Regions from separate parts of the Brevibacillus sp. NL20B1 genome, predicted to be linked through region 2. Evidence: riboswitches for the same ligand, from Rfam matches in the RefSeq annotation. Region 2 holds a riboswitch; each other region holds the start of a gene.
The links. A riboswitch is a leader RNA that binds a small molecule or an ion and turns the genes downstream of it on or off. The one in region 2 is predicted to bind S-adenosylmethionine.
Positions count from the first base shown of each region.

Region 1: another riboswitch for S-adenosylmethionine. It lies ahead of KDN35_RS15275 (BMP family lipoprotein); the one in region 2 lies ahead of KDN35_RS12780 (2,3-diketo-5-methylthiopentyl-1-phosphate enolase).
Region 3: another riboswitch for S-adenosylmethionine. It lies ahead of KDN35_RS00830 (homoserine dehydrogenase); the one in region 2 lies ahead of KDN35_RS12780 (2,3-diketo-5-methylthiopentyl-1-phosphate enolase).
Region 4: another riboswitch for S-adenosylmethionine. It lies ahead of metK (methionine adenosyltransferase); the one in region 2 lies ahead of KDN35_RS12780 (2,3-diketo-5-methylthiopentyl-1-phosphate enolase).

Region 1 covers NZ_JAGTPT010000023.1:64,073-67,719, forward strand. The annotation lists gene KDN35_RS15270 (methyl-accepting chemotaxis protein) at 1-1,155, shown strand, start outside; SAM riboswitch class I at 1,243-1,353, shown strand; gene KDN35_RS15275 (BMP family lipoprotein) at 1,568-2,590, shown strand; gene KDN35_RS15280 (ABC transporter ATP-binding protein) at 2,668-3,647, shown strand, end outside.
Region 2 covers NZ_JAGTPT010000017.1:36,845-40,491, forward strand. The annotation lists gene KDN35_RS12765 (anti-sigma factor) at 1-213, opposite strand, end outside; gene KDN35_RS12770 (RNA polymerase sigma factor) at 185-700, opposite strand; gene KDN35_RS12775 (hypothetical protein) at 834-1,640, shown strand; SAM riboswitch class I at 1,807-1,921, shown strand; gene KDN35_RS12780 (2,3-diketo-5-methylthiopentyl-1-phosphate enolase) at 2,070-3,284, shown strand; gene KDN35_RS12785 (2-hydroxy-3-keto-5-methylthiopentenyl-1-phosphate phosphatase) at 3,281-3,647, shown strand, end outside.
Region 3 covers NZ_JAGTPT010000001.1:158,262-161,908, forward strand. The annotation lists gene KDN35_RS00825 (DUF3221 domain-containing protein) at 179-748, shown strand; SAM riboswitch class I at 960-1,067, shown strand; SAM riboswitch class I at 1,153-1,262, shown strand; gene KDN35_RS00830 (homoserine dehydrogenase) at 1,318-2,643, shown strand; gene KDN35_RS00835 (glycerol-3-phosphate responsive antiterminator) at 2,733-3,281, shown strand; gene KDN35_RS00840 (MIP/aquaporin family protein) at 3,512-3,647, shown strand, end outside.
Region 4 covers NZ_JAGTPT010000031.1:23,148-26,794, reverse strand. The annotation lists gene KDN35_RS17780 (S8 family peptidase) at 1-976, shown strand, start outside; gene KDN35_RS17775 (hypothetical protein) at 1,004-1,465, shown strand; SAM riboswitch class I at 1,518-1,618, shown strand; gene metK (methionine adenosyltransferase) at 1,754-2,959, shown strand; gene KDN35_RS17765 (polysaccharide deacetylase family protein) at 3,085-3,647, shown strand, end outside.

The DNA of each region.
Region 1 (3,647 bases), on a different contig from region 2:
GTCTTCGCCGGGATTGTCCAGATCGCGGCAACATTTGTCGGGTTTTACACCGGTTTCTACGACATGTTCGATGAAGGCCGGACAGAAGTGAATCTGATCCTGCACCTCGTGTCTGTCGCATTGATGATCGTCGGCTTGACCTACCTGTGTCTGGCCGGACAAGCCTCGCTGAACAAAGCGGAGACGGCGAGGCGGGAAGCAGAGGAAAAAGAACAGCGGCTGGCGGAGCTTTTGGGCCACATCCGCATGGTGACGGAACAGTTGGACCGCACGTCGGAGCACGTGCATGAGCACGCGGAGACGACCAAGCGGAATACGGACGAGATGATGGTTGCGTTCCGCGAAGTGGCCACGGGGATGGAGGCGCAGGCCAACTCCACGGTGAAGATCGAGGAGGAAGTCCAGTCGATCGACCACGAGATCGTGGCGGTCAACGAACAGGCCAACGCGATGAAGGCGGAGGCCGATCAGAACAACCGCCGCCTCACCGAGAGCATCGGCATGATGAACGAGCTGTCGCATCAGATGGAGCAGATCGTGCAGGCGGTCAATGTGGCCTCGTCCACCATCCGCGAGCTGAATCGGCAGGCCAACCGGGTGGAGGAGATCGTGCAGACGATCAACCAGATTGCGACCCAGACCAACCTGCTGGCGCTCAACGCGGCGATCGAATCGGCCCGGGCCGGGGAACACGGACGCGGCTTTGCCGTGGTGGCCGACGAGGTGCGAAAACTGGCCGAACAAAGCGCTACCGCTACCCAGGAGATTGCCGAAATCCTGCAGTCGCTGCACAAGGAGAGCGAAAACGCCGTGCGCCACATGAGCAACGGGGAATCGTCGGTGGCCAAGGGACAGGAGCTGGCCGTCCAGACTGTCACCTCGATCGAGACGGTTCGGGCCGGAATGGAATCGTTCCTGCAGGCCGTCGAGCACGTGCGCTCCAGCATGGACAGGGTAAAGCTGCGCTCCGGTGAAGTGGCCGCCGAGATGTCGACGATTACGGCTGTGACGGAACAATCGGTGGCCAATCTGGAAGAGCTGTTTGCCACGGCGGAAAATCAGCATCAAAAGGTGCGGGAAATCACGGAAGAACTGGGCGAACTGAACGCGCTGTCGCGCAGATTGCAGCAGTCGTTTCGAGACCAACAAACATAATGTTTTGAAATGACAAAAAAATCATTTGCAATGTGAGAACCTTTTGCTAGAATTAGAGACATTACAACTGGATAGCGGATTCACCTTACCTTATCAAGAGAGGCGGAGGGACTGGCCCGATGAAGCCCGGCAACCACTGTACCCCGGTACAGAAAGGTGCCAATTCCTGCAAAACCCTCGGGTTTTGACAGATGAGGAAGAGGTTGGCGCAACTTGGCGAACTCTTCCTCTAGGAAGAGTTTTTTTCATACCATCATCAGGTGCGCCTTCCTGGGAAAAGGGGGAATATATCGAACGTTTATGGTGTATATTTACTAAAATATTCGTGTTTTGCCTTGAAACTTTCGAAAAAAACCCGTAAATTACCGGTATTGGAGTTAAAAAACTTTTTTACTAGATAGGAGAGAACAGCATGAAAAAGTACCTGTTGGCATTGACGACGTTTGCCGTACTGTTGGCCGGATGTGCGGCGGGAGGCGGTGCACCGGAGGGACAAGCCGGCGGCCATGAAGGCGGCGAGAAGAAGCGGGTCGCGCTGATCTTGCCGGAGAAGATCGGGGTCAACCCGTTTTTCCAGCAGATGGACGAGGGTGCCAAGAAAGCGGCGCAGGAATTTGGTGTCGACGTCAAAACCATCGAGTCGACCGACCATTTCGCCATCGAGGAGAACATCCGCGCGGCCGTGGCCGAGCAATACGATTTGATCATTACGTCGTCGTTTGAATCGGAGGATGCGCTGAAAAAAGTGGCGGCGGAAAACCCGGACCGCGTGTTTGCCATCATCGATACTGTCGTGGACTTGCCCAATGTCAGCAGCGTGGTATTTCGCGAACATGAAGCCTCCTATCTGATGGGAGCAGCTGCCGGCCTGGCGACCAAGACCAACAAGGTGGGGATCGTCGCGGCGATGGACATTCCGCTTTTGAAAAAGTGGACGGTCGGCTTCCAGGAGGGACTGAAGGCGACCAATCCGAACGCAGAGGTCTTCGTCAACTACGTCGGCAGCTTTAATGACCCGGCGAAAGCCAAGGAGCTGGCCCTGCTGCAGGCAAACAAGGGAGCAGACTTTGTCTACGGAGCTGCTGCTGTCGGCGACCTTGGCGTGTTTGAAGCAGCCAAGGAAAAGGGCTTCTACACCTCCGGCCAGGACGTCGACCGCACCGGCATCGATCCGGAACACATCGTCCTGTCCCAGTTGAAAGGGACCGACACGGCCGCCTATGAAACGGTAAAGGCGTTTGTAAACGGCAGCTTGAAACCGGGCGTGCAGACGTACGGCCTGAAGGAAGACGGCGTCGGCGTCACCTACGTCACGCGCGAAAGCGAGACGCCGCTGCATCCGTTCATCGGTGAGGAGGTCATCAACAAGGTGAAAGCGATCAGGGATGAGATCGTGGCGGGTACGCGCAAGGTGCCCGATCCGCTGCAGCAGTAAACGAGACGGCGACCGACTACTGCGGTAGTCGGTTTCCTGTTGAATGGGACCAACAGGAAAAAGGAGGGAAGAGCGGGATGACGTACCGTCTGGAAATGCGCAACATGACGAAAAGATACGGCGATTTTACGGCCAACGACAACGTATCGTTCACGCTGGGGGCTGGCGAGGTCCACGCCATCGTCGGGGAGAACGGCGCCGGCAAAACCACGTTGATGCGGATGCTGTACGGCATGGAACAGCCGACGTCCGGGGAGATCGTGCTAAACGGCCGCCCGGTGGTCTTTCGCGGCCCCGACGACGCGATCCGACACGGCATCGGGATGGTGCACCAGCACTTCATGCTGTTTCCCGATTTCAGCGTAATGGAGAACATCGTCATCGGCTATGAACCGCAGCGTGCCGGCCTGTTCCGGCGCAAGGATGCGGTGGAGGCGGTGCGGGCCCTCAGTGAGCGCTACCGCATCCCGATTGACGTGACCGCCCGTGTATCGCAATGCTCGGTCGGGGAGCAGCAGCGCGTGGAAATTCTCAAGGTGCTGTACCAGGGAGCGGACATCATCGTACTGGACGAGCCGACCGCTGTCCTGACACCGCTGGAGGTAAAGGAACTGCTGCAGACGATTCGCCACCTGGCGGAGAGCGGCAAGAGCGTCATCCTGATCACGCACAAGCTCAAGGAAGTGATGGAGGTGGCCGACCGAATCACCGTGCTGCGCGGCGGCCGGGTGACCGGGACCGTTTCCCGGCAGGAGACCAGCGTGGACGAACTGGCCCGGCTGATGGTGGGCCGTGACCTGCAGCCGTTGAGTGAGCGGGTGAGCCTGGACGGCAGGCCCCTCCTGCAGGTGGAAAACCTGACCGTTTCCGACCGGCAGACGATCGTGGACAGCGTTACATTTACCGTGCACCACGGGGAAATCGTCGGAATCGCCGGGGTCTCGGGCAACGGCCAGTCGGAACTGCTGCAAGCCATCACCGGACTGCGGCCGGTCACGGCGGGCAGGGTGCTGCTGGGCGGAAAGGACGTCACCAACCGTCCTGTGGCAGCCATACG
Region 2 (3,647 bases):
GGCGCGCTGCGTCTCTTCGGACAGCACGTCCGTTTCTCTCTCCTCCTCTCCGCCGCTGCCCAGCAAAAGCTCCTCCAAGCGTTCCGCATACAGTTCGTCCGCTGCAATCCTCGCACGGAAAGAGGCAGCTTCTTCCTTCGTCATTTCACCGCGCAGATATGCCAGCAGTTCCCGTTCCCGATCCTCATTTGCCTTGTCCGTCGTCAAGTTCATCCCTCCACATTCTGCGTAATTTTTGCCGCCCGCGAAACAATGAGCGCTTTACGTCCCCCGTGTCGATGCCCAGCACCTCGGCGATTTCCGCGTAGCTGAGCTGTTCGTAATGCAGCAGGATCACCTGTTTTTGCTTCTCCGGCAGCCGGTCCAGGCACGTCCGCAGCGATGACCACGCCTCTTGGCTCAGCAGCGTCCGCACCGGGTCCGCCGCCGCCCCGTCCGGCTGTTCCGGAATCTTCTCCACCAATCGCCACGGACGCTTCTTCCGCCTCCGATGCCAGTCCACAAACGTGTGGTAGGCCGCCTTGTACAGCCAGGGGCGCACCTTTTCCCCACGATAGTCATCCAGGTATTGATACGCCCGAAAAAAGGTCTCCTGCGTCAGGTCTTCCGCCTGCACCCGGTCAACGGTCAATCGGCAGAGGTAGCGGTATATGTCGTTGACGTACAAGCGGTACACGTCTTCCAGTCCGACCTTTTCCACGGATTCACACCCTTTCACTCCTATCCACGCACATGGCGGGGAAAAGTTCCACCGCGCCGCAGCATTTTTTCAAAATATTGAGGTTTATGGTAAAATAAGGGGTATTATAACACGGTGTCCAAGGGGCGATTTGATGGGGTATGGCATCGACCTGCTGGAGCACATGCGGGCATTGGAGCAGAAACTGATACGGGAAGGACTGGACAGACCGCTGGAGTATATCCATTTCCGGTTTGCAGACAATTCCTTCCGCTACACGATTACGCCGCCCGACCTGCACGTCTTTGCCGAGACCGGCTGCGACGGCATTCATTACGGCTTTTTGACCGATTTCGGCCGCATCACAGATCTGGAAGAGGCCTCGATTGTTTGTGTCAGCCCGACGGACGACCCACCTTTGCGCATTATCGCACGTAATCTGGAAGACTTTTTCCGCCTGGTGGTGACGATCGGATCCGCCGGCGAACTTGGCAGTCTGGTGTCCGTCCGCACACCCCGGCAATGGGAGCGGTATTGGGCCGATCTCGCAGAAAGCAGGCATGAAGAGGCAACAGACCCGCAGTTACGAAACTTCGTTACGTGCCGCCAGACCGTTTTGCATCACATGCAGACAGACCTGGGCCTCGAACCGATTCCCGACGTCATGCGGTATCTGAACGACCTGGAGAGCCAGCGCCGATCCGCTGGCTGGATTCCGACCATCGACGGGCTGGGGGTCGTGCCAATTGACGGACCGGACGGAAAGCCTGCTGCTGACTACGTGTTTCCCTTTGCCGACACCAGCAGGGATCACATACCGCTGGACGACATACGCGCCTATCTGGCCGCCGCTCCGCCTGCACACCGATGCGCCTTTGCACGCGATGCCTTTTTCTGGTGGGTGGTGGACGAAACATCTGAACTGTGGCTCCTTCTCCATAACGTACACATCCAGCACTGAATCGGCGCCAGGGCCGGATTTACTACCGGCCGGACAACGCCAGGCCCGGCTCCCTGCAGCGTGACAACAGCCTGCACATTTCCACCGATCAAGGGTTGACTCCCTGCAAGGAACGTCATATCATGGGGGTAACTGCCAAGCAAAACCGCATAGCAGACGATTCACACTCTTATCACGAGCTGGCTGAGGGACTGGCCCTATGATGCCCGGCAACCGGCGCTTTCCCGTCTGGGGGCGTAACGGTGCTAAATCCTGCGGAAATGTTTTCCGAAAGATGAGAGGAGACGCTGACTGAACGACAACCGCCTCCCCTCCTCCATGGGGAGGTTTTTTGTTGGAACACAGCGGCCCTGTCCGGCTCGTCCACAGCACGGCGGCAATCCCGCCCGCAAGCCGGGAGGGCACAGCACAAGGAGGATCATCCCATCCATGAACGAACAACGCATCCTCGTCACCTATCTGACACAAGCGAAAGACCTGCGCAAAAAAGCAGAGGGGATCGCCGTCGGGATGACCGTCGGCACCTGGACTGACCTGCCCGCCGCCAAACAGGCGGAACTGAAACCGTACCTGGGCGAAGCGGTGGACGCTCAACCGCTGGAGACGCTGGAAAACGGGGAAACGCGCGGTCTGATCACCGTCAGCTACCCGGTGCGCAACTTTACCGCCGACATCCCGTCGCTGCTGACCGGCATCTTCGGCAAGCTCTCCATGGACGGCAAGATCAAGCTGATCGACGTGCAGTTCCCGGAAGCGTTTCTCAACGGCTTTCCCGGTCCCCGTTTCGGCATCGATGGCCTGCGCAAACGGCTCGGCGTGCATGACCGCCCGCTGCTGATGAGCATTTTCAAGTCCTGCCTGGGTATGCCGTTTGACGATCTGAAAGCCCAGTTCCGCGCGCAGGCGCTGGGCGGCGTGGACTTGGTCAAGGACGATGAAATCTTTTTCGCCGATGACCGCGCCCCGTTTCTGGAACGGATCAAGGCGTTTAAACAGATTGCCGCGGAAACGGAAGTACAGACCGGCAAACCTGTCCTCTACGCTGCCAATCTGACCGGTCCGGTGCACGAGTTGAACGAGCGGGCCAAGCGGGCCGTGGAGGCTGGCGCGGACTGCCTGCTGTTCAACGTGCTGGCGTTCGGCTTTGACGCCCTGCACCGCCTGAGTGCCGACCCGGACGTCCACGTGCCGATCATGGCCCATCCGGCACTGGCAGGCGCATTCTACCCGTCGCCCGACTACGGCATCGCCACGCCGCTGCTCTTGGGCAAAATGATGCGGATCGCCGGCGCCGACCTGGTGCTCTTCCCGTCGCCATACGGCAGCGTGGCTCTGGACAAGACGGAAGCCCTGCAGCTGGCCGAGCATCTGACCGCTCCCCTGAACGGCTTGCGGCGCGCCTTCCCGGTCCCGTCTGCAGGCATTCATCCCGGCCTGGTGCCCCAACTGTACGAAGATTTTGGACAGGATCAGGTGGTCAATGCGGGCGGCGGCATCCACGGCCATCCCGGCGGGGCGACCGCAGGCGGACGCGCGTTTGTCGCCGCGATTGACGCGGTCGTCGCCGGACGTTCGCTTGCCGACGCGGCAGCCGAGTCGCCGGAGCTGGCGGCAGCCCTGGAGAAATGGGGGGGCGGACGATGAGCAAATCGCTCGTGCTGTTCTGCGACTTTGACGGCACCATTACGGAAAAGGACAACATCGTCGCCATCATGCGCCGCTTTGCTCCCCCGCAGTGGGAGGCGCTGACGGAACAAATCCTCTCCCAGCAGGTGAGCATACGCGAAGGCGTGGGCAGGCTGTTTCAGCTCCTCCCTTCCTCGCTTAAGCAGGAGATTGTCGACTTCATCGTCGAGGATGCGGTGATCCGTCCCGGCTTTGCCGAATTTGTCCGCTTTTGCCGGGACGAAGGCATTGAACTGTTGATCACCAGCGGCGGCATCGACTTTTTCGTGGAGCCGATCCTCGCCCCGTTTGAGCTGAACGTGCCCATCTACTGCAACGGCA
Region 3 (3,647 bases), on a different contig from region 2:
ATAGAAAAATTTTGTACCTCAATCGACTGTACTTTACCAACGCCCTGTTTCGGGGCGTTTTTTGTTTTGTTCGTTACCAAAATGTAATTGATTTTCATGTTTTTTACATTATAATACTTCATAACCGGTGGGTAAAAATCGTGGATGCTCTTTTACATTTGAACGTAATGGAGGGATCATGAACAGACCATTACTGTACATAACCTTGTTTGCGTTTCTGCTTCTCACAGCAGGATGCTCGGATGAGAAACCCAAAAACGAACGCAAAGGTTTGACAGGATACGTCATCGAGACAAACTATGAGAAAAAAGCACTGCTGGTTGCTGAAAGTGACAAAACAGCAAGAGATGGCGACTATGACGCCGAATGGTATTTCGTAAACGACGATGCCATTCTGCTTGATCGCAAGAATAACAAGGTTTTGCTTACAGACATAGAGGTCGGAGCGGAAGTAGAAACATGGGCGGCTTCCCCTTCATTGGAATCGTATCCTGCGAAAACGGATTTGAGCAAACTTGTCGTTGCAGATGATGTACAACATCCACATTATCCCATGCTGCAAAAGAAAGCCATTCAAATGGCGCTAAACTTTGTAAAGAGTCTTTCTGACAAAGCTGATATATTCATTGTACAGGATGCAGTGAGCACCGAATCAGAATGGATCGTTCGCGTTTTTACTTTCAATGCAGGACAGAAGCACGAGATAAGTGTTCATGCAGAAACGGGTGAAGTAAAGCGAATCAAATAACCCGGTATTGGCGAAAGCGCCTTTTCCGTTGGTTCGACAGGTGCCAGTGCCTTGCTGGTCAAGAAAAAGGATGGCCGATCTGACGACGCCATCCTTTTTCGTATGTATGTCAACTTGCAGCGGCTTACGACGGGCGAAATGCCGGTCTGCCAGATTTTTGTTGACGAACAACCTGTGATTCTTTACAATGATACCCAAGAGTTAAACACTGTTCTTATCCAGAGCGGCGGAGGGACTGGCCCAATGAAGCCCGGCAACCGTCACGCGGTGCGTGACCAGGTGCCAATTCCTGCAAGACAGATGTCTTGACAGATAAGAAGCGGGTTTGATTGATATGGACGCAGACCTTCTTCTTGTCGGAGAAGGTTTTTTTATTTTTCTGTTTCAAAATTTCATAGGACTTCTTCTTATCCAGAGAGGTGGAGGGACTGGCCCGATGAAGCCCGGCAACCGTCACGCGGTGCGTGACCAGGTGCCAATTCCTGCAAGACACGCGTGTCTTGAGAGATGAGAAGAAGGCTCGAGCACAATGCACACCAGCCTTCTTCGAATCCGAAGAAGGCTTTTTCATGTTGTACAAACAAAAAACGGGGTGGAAAAACATGAGTGTGGTAAAAGTAGGCTTATTGGGATTGGGAACGGTAGGCGGCGGGGTGGTCAAGACAATCCGTTCGAAGCAGGAGAAGCTGTCGGCCCGGTTGGGCAAGCGCATCGAAATCGTCAAGGCGCTGGTGCGCGACTCGCGGAAGCAGCGGGCCGTGCAGGTGGAGCCATCGCTGTTGACGACACGGTTTGCCGACGTTATGGAAAGCGACGTAGACATCGTCGTGGAAGTGATGGGCGGCGTGGAACCGACCTACGACTACGTACGGTCGCTGATCGAGAAGGGCTGTCATGTGGTGACGGCCAACAAGGAGCTGCTGGCCAAACGCGGCGCGGAGCTGGTGGAACTGGCCAACCGGCACGGCGTCCATCTCGCCTATGAAGCCAGCGTCGCGGGGGGAATTCCCATCCTTGGGGTGCTCCGTCAATTCCTCAGAACCAACGATATTACAAAGGTGTGCGGCATCCTCAACGGGACGACCAACTTTATCCTGTCGCAGATGGAGGAGGCCCAGCTTCCCTACGACGATGTGTTGAAGCGGGCACAGGAACTGGGGTATGCGGAGGCAGACCCGAGCTCCGACGTGGAAGGCTGGGACGCCTTGTACAAGCTGTACATTCTGGCACAGCTCGTGTTCGGGGAGTCGCTGCCCCTGTCAGCCATTGAGCGGCAGGGGATTGTTGAAGTCTCGCAGAGCCACATCCGGCTGGCGAAGGAACTGGGGTATCGGATCAAACTGCTGGCGCAAGCCCACCAGGGAAACGGCGGCCTGCACCTGTCCGTGCGGCCGACGCTGGTGCCGCTGGAGCATCCGCTGGCGCGCATCCAGGATGCGTACAATGCCGTACAGGTGGAAGGCAGTCTCGTCGGCGACCTTTTGTTCACCGGCAAAGGGGCGGGCGAATTGCCGACTGCCAGCGCGGTTGTGGAAGATCTGGCCTACTTGCTGACCCAACCGTTTGCGCCTCATCCCGCTTGGCGTGAACGGCCGGAGGCGGTCCCGTCCAGCCGCCTCTCATCCGGCCTCGACTTCTGCTGTCTGGCAGGGACAGCGGCTGGCGTGACGCCGGAGCAGGTACTGCTGTTTCTCGAACGGGCGGGTGTCTCCGTCCGCAGGATGACCGTCCAGTACGATTCGGGCAGCGTCCTGCGTGTGGGCCTGCTCGCTGCCGGACTGCAGGAGGAGCACGTTGGGCTTTTGGAACGGGATTTCGGCCTCGAAACGCGGCTTTATCCCGTGCTGGAGGCGGCCGATGATCAAGATGCTGACGGCGGGAGTGCGGGGCTGTAAACTAGCATCCAACTCCCCATCGCATTCGCCGGGATTTTTTGGCATGATAAAAGCGGAGCACTTCTTCTTCAAGGGGATGAGGACAAGTCATGCTGGGTTCGCAAACCATCTTGCCGGCCATTCGCCAAATGAAAGAATTTGAACGCGTCCTGGAAAGCCGGTACGAGACGATCATTTTGCTGGAGAGCCATATCTGCCAACTGAAAAGCATCGCCGACCTGGCACGCCGGCACGGAAAAAAGCTGTGGCTGCATGCCGATCTGGTGCAGGGATTGAAAAACGACGAGCACGGCGCACTGTTTCTTTGTCAGGAGATCAAGCCGGCCGGCGTCATTTCCACCCGTTCGCAGGTGATCACGACCGCCAAAAAGAAGGGCTTGGTCACGGTGCAGCGCCTGTTTCTGCTGGACTCCGGCGCGCTGGAGACGAGCTACAAAATCCTTGAGCAGACAAAACCCGATTTCGTCGAAGTCCTTCCGGGGGTCATGCCGCACATTATTACGGAAATTCGCGAACAGATTCAAATTCCGATCATCGTAGGCGGGTTTATCCGCACCCGGGAGGAGATCGAGAGCGCTCTGGCGGCAGGAGCCATCGCCGTCACCACCTCCGATCGAAACTTGTGGAAACAGCTGTAAAAAATGATTGACAACGCTTTCACGACCGCATAAGATTGATTACAGAAGTTCATATGTCGGATGAGATCAGGAGATCCACCTATATATTCCCTGTGTTTAAGTTCCTGTGGACTTAAACCGTGGATAAATAGGTGGATTTTCTGTTTTCTTCCAGTGGAGGTGAACAGCAAAAGAGGGAAAACCAGTCCAGACTCGTCATAAATATTAAAAAAAGAGAATGGAGGAACAAGATGTCGGCGTATTGGGCGGAACTGATCGGGACCATGATGCTGGTGATTCTCGGGGACGGCGTCGTGGCGGGAGTCGTGCTGAACAAGTCAAAGGCAAAAGACAGCGGGTGGATCGTGATTACCTTGGGCTGGGGGT
Region 4 (3,647 bases), on a different contig from region 2:
CATCAGCGAATACTGGGGCAATCAGGTAAACGGGGAGTACCGGCTGGATTTGTCCTTCACGCCGGTTCGCAAGGACGTCAATGAACCAAACGATACGTATCGCCAGGCCTCTCAACTGGCCAACGGCACATTGATGACCGGCACCTTGCCGACCCATACCGATTCAGATTGGTTCCAATTTACCGTGGATTCGGAATCCTACGTCAGCGTTCGTGCGCCGTTTGTCCCCGTGTCCAAGGGGATGCGCATCGAGATCTACGGGTCCCATACCTTTAACTATGCGCTGGCTGCTACCGATCAGGTGGCCCAGTTGTCCGATCAAGGCAAGGAAGTCATCGGATTAAAGCTCAAGCCTGGGAAGTACTACATCCGATTGAGCAGTACGGTCCCGTTCAAATACGATGCCTACCGCCTCACACTGCACAAGGAGAAGCTGGTGGACGGCTATCGGGACATTGCCGGTCACTGGGCTCGCGCCGAAATCGCCCGGCTGACTCGAAAAGGGGTCGTCAAGGGATTTGACAATGCCACGTTTCAGCCGAATCAGCAGGTGACGCGGGCACAATTTGCCACCATGCTGATCCAAGCCATGCGGGCCAAAGGGCTGCCGGTGGGGGCGTATACGGGCCGCAATCCGTTTGGCGACCTGTCCAGCTCCCATTGGGCCTACCAGCCGCTTCTAATGGCGTATAAACTGGGGATTATGCAGGGGTACCCCAACCGGACGATCAAGCCGAACCAGCCCATCTCCCGGGCGGAGATGGCCCAGATGACCGCCCGCGCCCAGAACTTGCTTTTGACCAAGCACTCAAGGTCGTCATACCGTGACGTACCGATCAGCCACTGGGCGTCTCCGGCGATCGAGGCGCTCACCTCCAGAGGTTGGCTGAAGGGCTACGGGAATCTCTTCAAGCCGCAGGGACGCGCGACCCGAGCCGAAGTAGTCGTTCTGTTGGCCAGAGTCTACAAATTGTGATCAACAATTAAAGGAGAGGACATCGAGATGAACAAAGCGACAAAAGGATTGATTGCAGCTGCAGTTGTCGGCACGGCCATTTTTACTTCCCAAGCGATGGCTGACGGCGGAAGCGCCGGCGTGCCGGGTTCTGCAGACGACCCGGTCGTGACGAAAAGCTACGTCGATCAGCAGATTCAGCGAGCGCTGGGCAGCGCAGGCGGCGGGAACAGCGGATTGACCGTGGTGGAGCTGAATCCGGGCCAGACGCTGTACGGCTTTGAAGGGACGGAATTCATCGTCCGCACCGGACAGGTGCAAGCTGTCGCCGGCAACAATGGAGACGGTCTGACCGACATTACACAGGGGGCGGATCTCCGTGCCGGTGCACCGGTTTCCCACAATCACCTGCTCCTGATCGCCCGCTCCGACAACCGCGGATTGCGGCTGGATCCGAACTACAGCGGCGTGGCCTACATCATGGTGCGCGGCAAATACGAAATCCGCTAAGTGCATATTGACACCGAAGAGAAAAACCAGTATTCTATTATGCGAATGGATACTCTTATCCAGAGTAGGCGGAGGGACTGGCCCTATGAAGCCCGGCAACCGACTTGAGCGGTGCTAACCAGCAGAACGGAAATCTGTTCTGGCCGATAAGAGGTAAGGAACGCATCAAAACAAGCACCTTTTCCTCAAACGGAAAAGGTTTTTTTTTGCATGTGCCTTCGACTGATAAGAACCTGTTTCGGCCACCACACTATTTGTATGAGTCTAAAGGAGGTCGTACACATGGCATTGCAAAAAGGTCGTCGCCTGTTCACTTCTGAATCTGTCACCGAAGGTCATCCGGATAAGATTTGTGACCAAATTTCCGACGCCATTCTGGATGCGATCCTGGCAAAGGATCCGAACGCTCGCGTTGCTTGCGAAACGTCCGTAACCACCGGTCTCGTGCTCGTGGCGGGTGAAATTACCACCAACACCTATGTGGACATTCAAAAGCTGGTGCGCGACACGATCCGCGAAATCGGTTATGATCGCGCCAAATTTGGCTTCGACGCGGACACCTGCGGCGTCATCACTGCAATCGGCGAGCAGTCTGCCGACATCGCCCTGGGGGTTGACCAGGCCCTGGAAGCGCGCGAAGGCAAAATGACCGACGAGGAAATCGAAGCGATTGGCGCTGGCGACCAAGGGTTGATGTTTGGGTTTGCCTGCAACGAAACGCCTGAACTGATGCCGCTGCCGATCAGCATGGCGCACAAGCTGGCCCGTCGTCTGACCGAGGTGCGCAAAAACGGCACGCTCAGCTATCTGCGTCCGGACGGCAAAACCCAGGTGACTGTGGAATACGACGGCGACAAGCCGGTTCGCATCGACACCATTGTCATTTCCACCCAACACGCTCCGGAAGTGACGTTGGAACAAATCAAAAAAGACCTGATGGAACACGTCATTAAGCCAATCGTTCCTGCAGAACTGCTGGATGACGAGACCAAGTATTTCATCAACCCGACCGGCCGTTTCGTGATCGGCGGTCCGCAGGGCGACGCCGGCTTGACCGGACGCAAAATCATCGTGGATACTTACGGCGGCTACGCTCGTCACGGCGGCGGCGCGTTTTCCGGCAAAGACCCGACCAAGGTGGACCGTTCCGGTGCATACGCTGCTCGTTACGTAGCGAAGAACATCGTCGCAGCAGGCCTGGCGGACAAGTGCGAAGTGCAGGTAGCGTACGCCATTGGTGTGGCACAGCCTGTGTCCATCAGCGTGGATACGTTTGGCACCGGCAAGATCGCCGAGGAGGAGCTGGTGAAGCTCATCCGCAAGCACTTTGACCTGCGCCCGGCAGGTATCATCAAACAGCTTGACCTGCGTCGTCCGATCTACAAACAGACTGCGGCATACGGTCACTTTGGGCGTAATGACCTGAATGTGCCGTGGGAGAAGACAGACAAGGCAGAAGCGCTGAAACAGGACGCTGCCGGTCTGTTGAAATAACAACCGAGTAGGGAGAGCCTAGTGCACGCACTAGGCTTTTTTTCTTGGATAGGAATGGTAATCTGGTCATAAAGGAATCCGTTCTCTGGTGTCGAATCACTATGTAGGCTTAAGGAGGGATTTTGTTGCCGAAAAGGTGGCCCTTCTTCCTTTTCATTCTGGTGTCGTTCGGTCTGGTCGTGACTGCCGGACTGCTCGGGGGTGTGCATCTTCCAAATACCTACATGCCGAAAGTGCAACATTTTCCCCCGGTTCCTACGTCTATAAGCACAAGCGGGGATGATACTGCTGCAGCGCGGGAACGAACGGTAGAAAAAGAGGATGCCGTCGTACCCAGGCAGTGGTATCGAAATCGGGTGGTGGTGCTGACTTACCACCATGTGTCGAATCAATCGAACCAACGCTATGTGATTGACCCGGACCAATTTGCCCGGCATATGGCGTTTTTGCGCGAGAATGACCTGCATCCGATTTCGTTGTCGGAGTTTTTGCGTTTTGTCGACACTGGCGTGCTGTCTACCGACAACGCCGTGCTGATTACGTTTGACGATGGATACGAGAGTTACTACACGCATGCGTTTCCCGTGCTGCGGCAGTACCAGTTTCCATCCGTCAATTTTGCTATTGCAGGTCGGCTGCGGGACACCGCGGAGCGCAAGCGAGAAAATATGACGACACCGTTGACTCG